DNA from 2 places in the Alteromonas sp. NFXS44 genome. Region 2 is predicted to be linked to the other one. Evidence: riboswitches for the same ligand, from Rfam matches in the RefSeq annotation. Region 2 holds a riboswitch; the other holds the start of a gene.

Region 1 (4,602 bases), on a different contig from region 2:
GTACAGCACATCACAAATTTCCGCCGCGTTCCCGGAGCCGGGCCGGAGCGATGAGTCTGGTCTGTGACCGCCTTTTACCAGTACCTGCTCGCAGCCGGAAGCGATAAGCTGATGGGCGGCAGCCAGCTCATCTTTGGCTTGCCGTAACGTAAAGCCTGTCAGCCAGGCCAGCTCATCATAGTTCGGCGTGATAAGCGTGATGTAGGGCAATAGCCCGGCGATAGCATCAAACGACAAGTCACCGAGCTTACTCTTTGATGATGCCTGTAATACAGGGTCCCAAATTACCGGAATTTGCGGATATTCAGACAGTTTCTTAATAAGCACACGGATCTGTTCATCATTCGCCAGCGCACCCACTTTTATCACCGCAGGGATCTGCGGCTGAAAAGCGACTTGCAGTTGTGCCGAAAACGACGCCGGCGATACCGGAGAAACGTGCAGCACGCTGTCATGAGTTTGCGCGCTGACCAGCGAGACCACACTAAACTGGTGGACAGTAAAACATTGCAGCGCACGCTGGTCCTGCTGTAAACCGGCGGCGCCGGAACTGTCGGTGCCGCCAATGGTTAAAACACGGGGTAACATTATTCGCCCTCAGCAACGGCAGCATCAACGTAGAGAGCGCGGCCGGAGGCAGAAAACTTCTTCGCCATATCGGCCATGCCCTGTTGCTTCGCTTCTTCCGCCTGTGCATGGTCACGGACTTCCTGAGAAATTTTCATGGAGCAGAATTTCGGACCGCACATGGAGCAGAAGTGCGCCACCTTGCTTGAAGCCTGCGGCAGAGTTTCGTCGTGATAGGCGCGGGCGGTGAACGGATCCAGTGCCAGATTAAACTGGTCTTCCCAGCGAAACTCAAAGCGGGCTTTCGACATGGCATTGTCGCGTATTTGCGCGCCCGGGTGACCTTTTGCCAGGTCTGCTGCGTGGGCGGCAATTTTGTAGGTAATTAGACCCTGCTTCACATCTTCTTTATCCGGCAGGCCAAGATGCTCTTTAGGCGTGACGTAGCAAAGCATGGCACAGCCATACCAGCCAATCAGTGCTGCGCCGATCCCGGACGTGAAATGGTCATACCCCGGGGCGATATCCGTTGTCAGCGGACCGAGGGTGTAAAACGGTGCGCCATGACAATGAGATAACTGCTCATCCATGTTCTCTTTGATCAGGTGCATAGGCACGTGGCCAGGACCTTCTATCATCACCTGAACGTCATATTCCCACGCGATAGCAGTGAGTTCGCCTAAGGTACGCAGTTCGGAAAATTGTGCTTCATCGTTGGCGTCAGCAACGGAACCGGGGCGCAGACCGTCACCCAGTGACAGACTGACATCGTATTGAGCGCAGATTTCACAGATTTCGCGGAAATGTTCATACAGAAAACTTTCCTGATGATGATATAAACACCATTTCGCCATAATGGCACCACCACGGGACACGATGCCCGTAACACGCTTAGCGGTTAACGGTACAAAAGGTAAGCGTACGCCGGCATGGATAGTAAAGTAATCCACCCCTTGCTCTGCTTGTTCAATCAGGGTGTCCCGAAAAACCGGCCAGTCGAGATCTTCAGCAACCCCGTTGACCTTTTCCAGCGCCTGATAAATGGGCACTGTGCCAATGGGCACCGGACTGTTACGCAGTAACCATTCACGGGTTTCGTGAATATTGCGGCCGGTAGATAAGTCCATGATGGTGTCTGCGCCCCAGCGCGTGGCCCAGACCAGCTTTTCCACTTCCTCTTCGATTGACGATGTCACCGCAGAATTACCGATATTCGCATTCACTTTGACCAGGAAGTTTCGTCCGATAATCATCGGCTCGGCTTCAGGGTGATTAATATTGGCCGGAATAATTGCACGGCCTTCTGCGACTTCGCGGCGCACAAACTCGCCGGTGATTGCCTGCGGTATGTTTGCACCGAAGGCTTCCCCTTTGTGCTGCCGGTTCAACAGTTCATTTTTAATCGCAGCGCGACCCATGTTTTCGCGGATGGCGATGTATTCCATCTCCGGCGTCACGATGCCAAGGCGGGCATAGTGCAATTGCGTTACTACCTTGCCGGAAGCGGCTTTACGGATGATATTTTTCGCCTGAAAACGGATAGATTCTGAGGTGATGTCTGCATCCCGCGCCTGCGTATAGGATGATTCAGATGCAGCAATGGCTTGCGTATCGCTTCGAGCGTTAATCCACTCAGCGCGGCAATGCGGAATACCTCTGGTCACGTCAACTTCACAGGCCGGGTCGCCAAATACGCCGGAGGCATCGTATACGGGAATATCCGGATTGATTTCTTCTTCCTGTTCGCTGATGCGGGTAGGAGACTGGGCAATCATCCGCATGGGCACGCGAATGGACGGGTCAGACCCTTCCTCGTACTGGCGGAAAGAATTAGGAAAAGCTTCACCTTTCAGTGATTGTATAAAAGTTTGCGCCTGCTGGCGTTTCTCGCGTCGTGTTGACATAGCATTTGTTCCTTTTCGGGTGATAAATGCTTGTCAGGAGTGAGTATACAAGGGGCAACACCGGCAAGCAGACGGTCGTCTGTTGTGATGGTGGAACGGTGTTGCTGCTTGTTCCCTTCGCAGGTATTAGCCTGATCAGGTTCTACGGATCCCGCAATGCGGTCTCAGCTTGCTTTTATATGAAAGACGAAGCACTCCGACAAGTTCTGTTTTTACTATAATCATGGATTGGAAAAGAAAACAAGCCTTGTCTTAACGTGCTGATAAGTGTCTTTAGCGAGTTTGTTACCTTATCACTAGTCCGGTATGGAAGTTTCTGATAGTCTGAATAGTAATTATTGTCATTAGGCTCTTCAATGTAGCCGAACACTCAACATCAGGTGTAACACGTTGAGTAAAATAGAGATTTTTTATGACATTGTGGGACTTACCAAGCAAACAACAAGCAATTATTATCTCGGTGAAAGAGAGTTTATGTGTCAACGTGAAAGAACGTTTATCTGAAATGGGCGTTCAGAATGGACGTGAAGTTCAGTGTGTCAGAAAAGGGCCATTAGGTGGACCTATCGTCATGCAACTGGGTGGCAGCGTGTTTGCTATCGAAGAAAATCTCGCCTCACAAATCGAAGTTGAAGTGCGTAACTAACGCTCATTTTTCCGCTGTCGCCAGTAACAGGATACCCTTTTTTCATGCAACGCATTTTAATGGTCGGAAAGCCCAATTCCGGTAAGAGTCTTTTATTCAATCAATTAACCGGTCTGCGACAAAAAGTCGCTAATTATCCTGGTGTTACCGTGGAAGTTAAACGGGGTCAGTGTCAGGATTTTGAAGTGGTTGACCTGCCGGGCACTTATACGCTTCGTGGCCTCAGTCGTGATGAAGAAATCGCAATAAAAGAAATCACCACATCGGTAGAGCGGGACGATACTTCTCTGGTGGTTTGTGTGCTTGATGCCACCCGTTTAGAGCGCAGTTTGGTGCTGGGTCTGCAGGTACAGAAACTGGCAAGAGCCAACAATAAAGCTGTACTCTTTGCCCTCAACTTCATCGACGAAGTCCGCAGGATCGGCGAAGATATTGACACAGAGGCGCTAAGTAAAGAATTAGGCAGTCCGGTAATGGCGCTGTCAGCAAGAACCCTGGACGGCTTGCATGAATTTAAGCAGACCATGCTGTCTGTTGCCAGAGCGCCGTCAGGATACATCCCGGCGACATCGCTGGCAGACGGGGAGTCTGCGGTAAACCAGAGTCAGGCACTGGCTTCAAAGTACGGCCTGCACCTGGATGTTGTGCTGAAAAATCAGAACAGCGTCGACCGCTTCCTGTTAAACAGCTGGACCGGCTCACTGGTATTCCTCGGCGTCATGTTTGTACTCTTCCAGAGTATTTTTACTCTCGCAGCCCCCCTGATGGACGGCGTGGAAACGCTGATCGGCAGCGCTGCTGAAGGTGTCAGTGCCATTACGCCGGAAGGCATTGTTACTGACTTTTTTAACGACGCCATATTCGGTGGTTTAGGTTCTTTCCTGGTGTTTGTACCGCAAATTATGGTACTGACTTTCATTATCGGCTTGCTGGAAGACAGCGGTTATCTTGCCCGTGCCGCGCTGATGTGTCACCGCCCGTTGAGCGCAGTGGGTTTATCAGGCAGAAGTTTTATTCCTTATCTTTCGGGTCATGCCTGCGCCATTCCTGCCATCATGGCGGCCCGTACTATCGAGTCGCCGCACAAGCGTCTTATCACAATGCTGACCATCCCGCTGATGTCCTGTTCAGCCCGTTTGCCGGTTTATGCATTGCTGGTTGCGGTACTGGTGCCGGAAGACGGTACTTTCCTGGGCATTTTTGGTCTGCAGGGTGCTGCCTTCTTCGGCCTGTATTTCTTCGGCATTATCACAGCCCTGATTGTCAGCCAGTTTCTGTCGCGATTCTTACCGAGAGATCTGGAAGAGTCAGACATGCCGTTCATTCTTGAATTACCCACTTACCGCTTACCACACTGGAAGCCGTTAACTTTCCGCGTTATCGACAGCGGGTTGCAGTTTGTCCGCCGTGCTGCACCGATTATTTTCGTGGTGTCGGTGGGGATCTGGATCCTGGGTTACTTCCCGATGGGTTCTACTCTGGAAG
Region 2 (4,602 bases):
TTTTTTTAATCGACTGAGAATAGTAAAATGATGCCTGTGTACACCACTTATTATCGAAAACAAGGCTTACAACAACTCCCTCATGTCTGATATCACCGCTGCTGACCGGCCTTAATAAGCTGACCGGTTGTTCGCCTGATGGCGGTAAGGTGACCGTGGTGAAGTCGAATTTTCTGCCGGCCAGGTGACGGCACAAAGCGAGGAGGAAATAACAGCGGAATTCGGTAAGAACAGGATGTGATGATGGCTGAAACCGGAGACAGGTTTCATTTCCGTCAGTTTTTACGGTCAATGCTGCACTGTTGCCCAGAATATGGTGGTAGTGTTTCCCCAGTACATGGAGTGCGTCATCAATATGCTTACTGGCCGTGAGATACACCACCAGATTACTCATTTTGTTGAAATCAAAATAGCCAATCAGGGAGCGGCCAATTGTCTCATATTCCCTGGCAGGACAAAGAGAGTGAAGAATAGACGCCAGTCCGTCATCGTCCATTTTCTCATTTTCTATTTGTGTGACGCTTTCGAGCATCGTTGTGTCATATTCGTTATCAAGTCCGTTATCCCTTCTCAGACTCAATAAAGCGCGGATGACTGCCGACCAGAAAAAACCGTGATACTGCACGTTTGCTCCCAATACCGGATCCCTTCAGTCAAGGATATAAGAATTACCTGTGCCTTGACAGAAAAAGGGTGAATTTTGTGTTGGTACAAATTTGTACCGTATTTCGTTCAGAAGTGTCCTGTTTTACTTGCGGGGCTCTCCCTATCATAACAACCGTCGACTCATTGGTGGAAACGTCACTTTCACAGAGTAGATTCGCCAAACCTGTCGTGAGGCAGGGACGGAAAGCCACGGGTCTTATACCGCCATAAGACAGCCGGGTTGCAGTGAAGTTGTTTAACTATTTTCAGGCACACACTGCTCAAGGAACATAAATGAAATTTAGCATCAAAACTGCAGCCCTGCTAACCGGATTCTGTGCGGCATTTACGGCTAACGCCAACATTATCAGCAGCTACGATATCGACTTCGCTGCCCAGACTTTGGCTGCACATCAACAAAGCGGCACGTCTAACTACGGAACCTGGACAAACAATGGCAGTGTACTGAACCTGCGCGAAAACAGCTGGTTCACACTAAACCTGGATGATGCTTTCGGGATCCAGAGCCTGGACTTAGACAATTCTGCTTCAGATATTTTGTTGTCATTTGAATTTCGTATGACACCGGGCAACAACAATACTAATGCAAATCCTTATTCTGAAATTGGCGGGATCTGGCTGGCAGACTTCTCTGCCGGTGAACAGAATAACGATGCCAGTCGCACGTTCGCTCTGGGTGGCACACAGAATTTCGGTCTGGATGACTTTACTTATACCAGCGAACCAGCCTGGGAGACCTTCTCTATTACTCTGGATGATTACATGTCAGGACTTATTACCGACATCGTATTCATTAACGATTGTGATGCAGCCAGTGGTTGTGGAGATATGAAGGTTCGCTTCCGGAATGCCTCTATTACAGAAGTCAGTGAGCCAACCGCCATGTCATTGATTCTTCTGGGAATAGGGTTTATGGGATGGCGCACAAGACGCCAGAATCAGAAGGTCGCCTGACCTTCATTGCCCGCCACGTCACATCGCGGGCTTTTTTATTGCTTTTTCCGGGCAGCCGGCAACTTGACTAAGTCACTGAAGTTGTTAGACTGCCCTCGCTTAATTTGCGGACTCCGCAATAAGCATTAGGCCAAGGGGTGCCGTCTTTACGGCTGAGATCCATTCCATGGGAACCCTTAAACCTGATCCGGATAATACCGGCGTAGGGATGGTGATAAAAGCAATCTGAAAACCTCAATACCTGCCGTAAAGCCGGATCTTTTTGATGATTAAAGAGATCCTAATGAAAAAAAACGCAATTCTTCTCGCACTACTTGCACTGCCTGCTTTTGCTGATGACACAGCAGACATCGAACGTATTACCGTCAGCGGTGATTTCCGCACAGCGACTCTCGATCAACTCAGTGCCAGCGCTTCTGTGTTATCAGGCAACCGCCTGGACAGCCGTCAGGCTACCTATATCGACAATGTATTAAGTATTGCGCCGAATGTGAATTTTGCGGCCGGAGCATCCCGCGGACGTTTTATTCAGATTCGGGGTATTGGTGAGCGCAGCCAGTTTGCTGAACCGATTAATCCTTCAGTCAGTTTCCTGGTCGACGATTTTGATTTCTCCGGTCTTGCTGCAGCCGGTGTGCTTTTTGATACACAGCAGGTAGAAGTTTACCGCGGACCACAGGCGACAGTATTCGGAACCGGTGCTCTGGCCGGTGCGGTTAAGATTGTCAGCAATGCCCCTTCTGAAGAGAGTAACAGTCATTTTGAATTGTCTGTGGGAAATAAATCTTTCTTCCGCGCTGAGGGTGCCCATGGCGGACAAGCGTCTGATTCTCTGGCCTGGCGTGCAGCGTTTGTGCACAACAGCAGTGACGGTTTTATTGAAAATGACTTTTTGGGTGCTGACGATACCAACGGTATTCATGAGAACGCAGTAAGGCTGGGAACACTGTGGGATGTGACTGACAAAACATCCGTTGCGATGGATTTCCGCTGGTACGATATCAATAACGGTTACGATGCTTTCTCACTGGATAACAACCGCCATACGTTGTCGGATGAACCCGGGTTTGATGAGCAGGAAACCAAAGCGGTCAGTGTACATATCAATCATGAGACCGCCGGTGGCTTGCTGGAAATCATTGCGACTATGGCCGGTCATGATATCGCTTACGGCTACGACGAAGACTGGACCTACACCGGTTTTCACCCCTGGGGCTATACATCCTTTGATGCGTATTACCGGGATGTTTCCCAACAATCTGCCGAGGTGCGTTTTACTTCTGCAGAAGATAAAAAAATCTTCAATGACACCACGACTTGGGTTATCGGCGGCCGCATCAATCAGAGTGAACAGGATTTACTGCGTCAGTATACCTATGCTGACGGTGACTTTATCAGTACTTTCGAACCGCAGACAACAGCGGTTTACGGTCAGCTTGATACTCAGCTGACTCCGTCTTTATTGCTGACGTCCGCGCTGCGTGTTGAAAATTACGCCTATGATTATGCTGATAATGCGCAGGTGGTGTACGACGATGACACGACCATGACCGGCGGCAAACTGGCACTGACCTGGGATATGGGAGGGGACTACCTGTATGCCAGCGTATCCAGAGGTTACAAAGGTGCCGGCATTAACTATGATGAACAGGTCAGCCGGGAGCGCCGTTTCTTTGATGCGGAATACAACCGGAACTATGAAGCAGGCTACAAAGGCAAACTGTTTGTTCCTGAGTTGACAGCCCGCGCAGCACTGTTCTTTATGGAAAGGGAAGATACCCAAATCAGCGATTTTGATGTTCAGGAACGTGAAGATGGTTCTGCCGCCTTTATCGACATTACAGCGAATGCCGATGTGGGCACAAATAAAGGGGCAGAACTGGAGCTTTCCTGGCAGGCAACGTCATCCTGGACAGTGCAGGCCAGCGCGGGTTACCTCAGTGCCACCTTTGAAGGTTACGAGACTGCCGACGGTGAATATGTCAGTAAGCAGCGTCAGGCTCAGGCACCTGAATATACAGCGAACCTGTTCAGTGAGTTGTGGCTGACTGATTCTCTGGTATGGCGCGCTGATATGGACTTTAAAGACGAATACCGCTTCTCTGATGGCCATGATGAAACAGCACCTGCCACAACGTTGTACAACACAGATATCACCTGGGTAAAAGGCATGTTGCGCACCACACTGTGGGTGAAGAACGTGTTTGATAAAACCTGGTACACCCGCGGTTTCGGTGGATTCAGTAACGATCCCCGTGATTACTATGAGTTTGCTGAACCTTATTATCAGTTAGGTGACGGCAGACAGTTCGGCGTCACAGCCCGTTTTCAATTTTAAGGAATCTCTATGCAGGTCATGGTTGAGTTATCTCTGTATCCTCTGGTGAATGAATACATTCCACCCATAAAGTCGTTCATTGACAGACTGAACAGTTACGACACCCTTGATGTGACGACCTGTTCTACCAGTACACAGGTCACCGGCGAGTATGCCGATGTTATGGCTGTACTGGGAAAAGAAATGCAGCGCACCCATGAAGAAGTCGGGCAGGCCATTTTTGTAGCAAAGTTTCTGAACTTCGATGTGATGCAGGCCCGTAAGGATCAGGATGACTGATTTCATCCCGCATTTCTTTGAACAGATAGCCGCGACATCACTGGCCGAGTGGGTTGCTGTGGTGCTGGCACTGGCCTATGTCTGGCTGGCTGCCAGGCAAAACCGCTGGTGCTGGCTGTGTGCATTTATCAGTACGGCTATTTATACCTGGCTCTTCTGGCAGGTTACACTGCCGTTTCAGGCCATCCTGAATCTGTATTACATGGTGATGGCCGGATACGGGTACTATCAGTGGAACCGTCAGGCTGCCGGCGACAATCGGGTGCATTCCTGGCCATGGTATACCCATGCCATGCTGGTGCCGGGACTACTCCTGATTGCCTGGGGCTTATCCCTCTGGGCACAGGGGCAGTTCAACAGCGAAC

The links. Region 2 has a riboswitch for thiamine pyrophosphate ahead of J3369_RS06850 (TonB-dependent receptor). Riboswitches for the same ligand answer to the same signal wherever they lie in the genome.
Region 1: linked by a shared signal. The riboswitch ahead of thiC (phosphomethylpyrimidine synthase ThiC) and the one ahead of J3369_RS06850 (TonB-dependent receptor) in region 2 are both predicted to bind thiamine pyrophosphate.

The regions. Positions count from the first base shown of each region.
Region 1 covers NZ_JAGDEA010000001.1:486,226-490,827, forward strand. Annotated here, with positions in the region: gene thiE (thiamine phosphate synthase) at 1-588, opposite strand, end outside; gene thiC (phosphomethylpyrimidine synthase ThiC) at 588-2,471, opposite strand; TPP riboswitch at 2,567-2,680, opposite strand; gene J3369_RS02110 (FeoA family protein) at 2,884-3,117, shown strand; gene feoB (ferrous iron transporter B) at 3,162-4,602, shown strand, end outside.
Region 2 covers NZ_JAGDEA010000005.1:355,456-360,057, forward strand. Annotated here, with positions in the region: gene J3369_RS06840 (helix-turn-helix domain-containing protein) at 1-637, opposite strand, end outside; cyclic di-GMP riboswitch class I at 813-894, shown strand; gene J3369_RS06845 (hypothetical protein) at 940-1,620, shown strand; TPP riboswitch at 1,744-1,846, shown strand; gene J3369_RS06850 (TonB-dependent receptor) at 1,904-3,958, shown strand; gene J3369_RS06855 (hypothetical protein) at 3,968-4,237, shown strand; gene pnuC (nicotinamide riboside transporter PnuC) at 4,230-4,602, shown strand, end outside.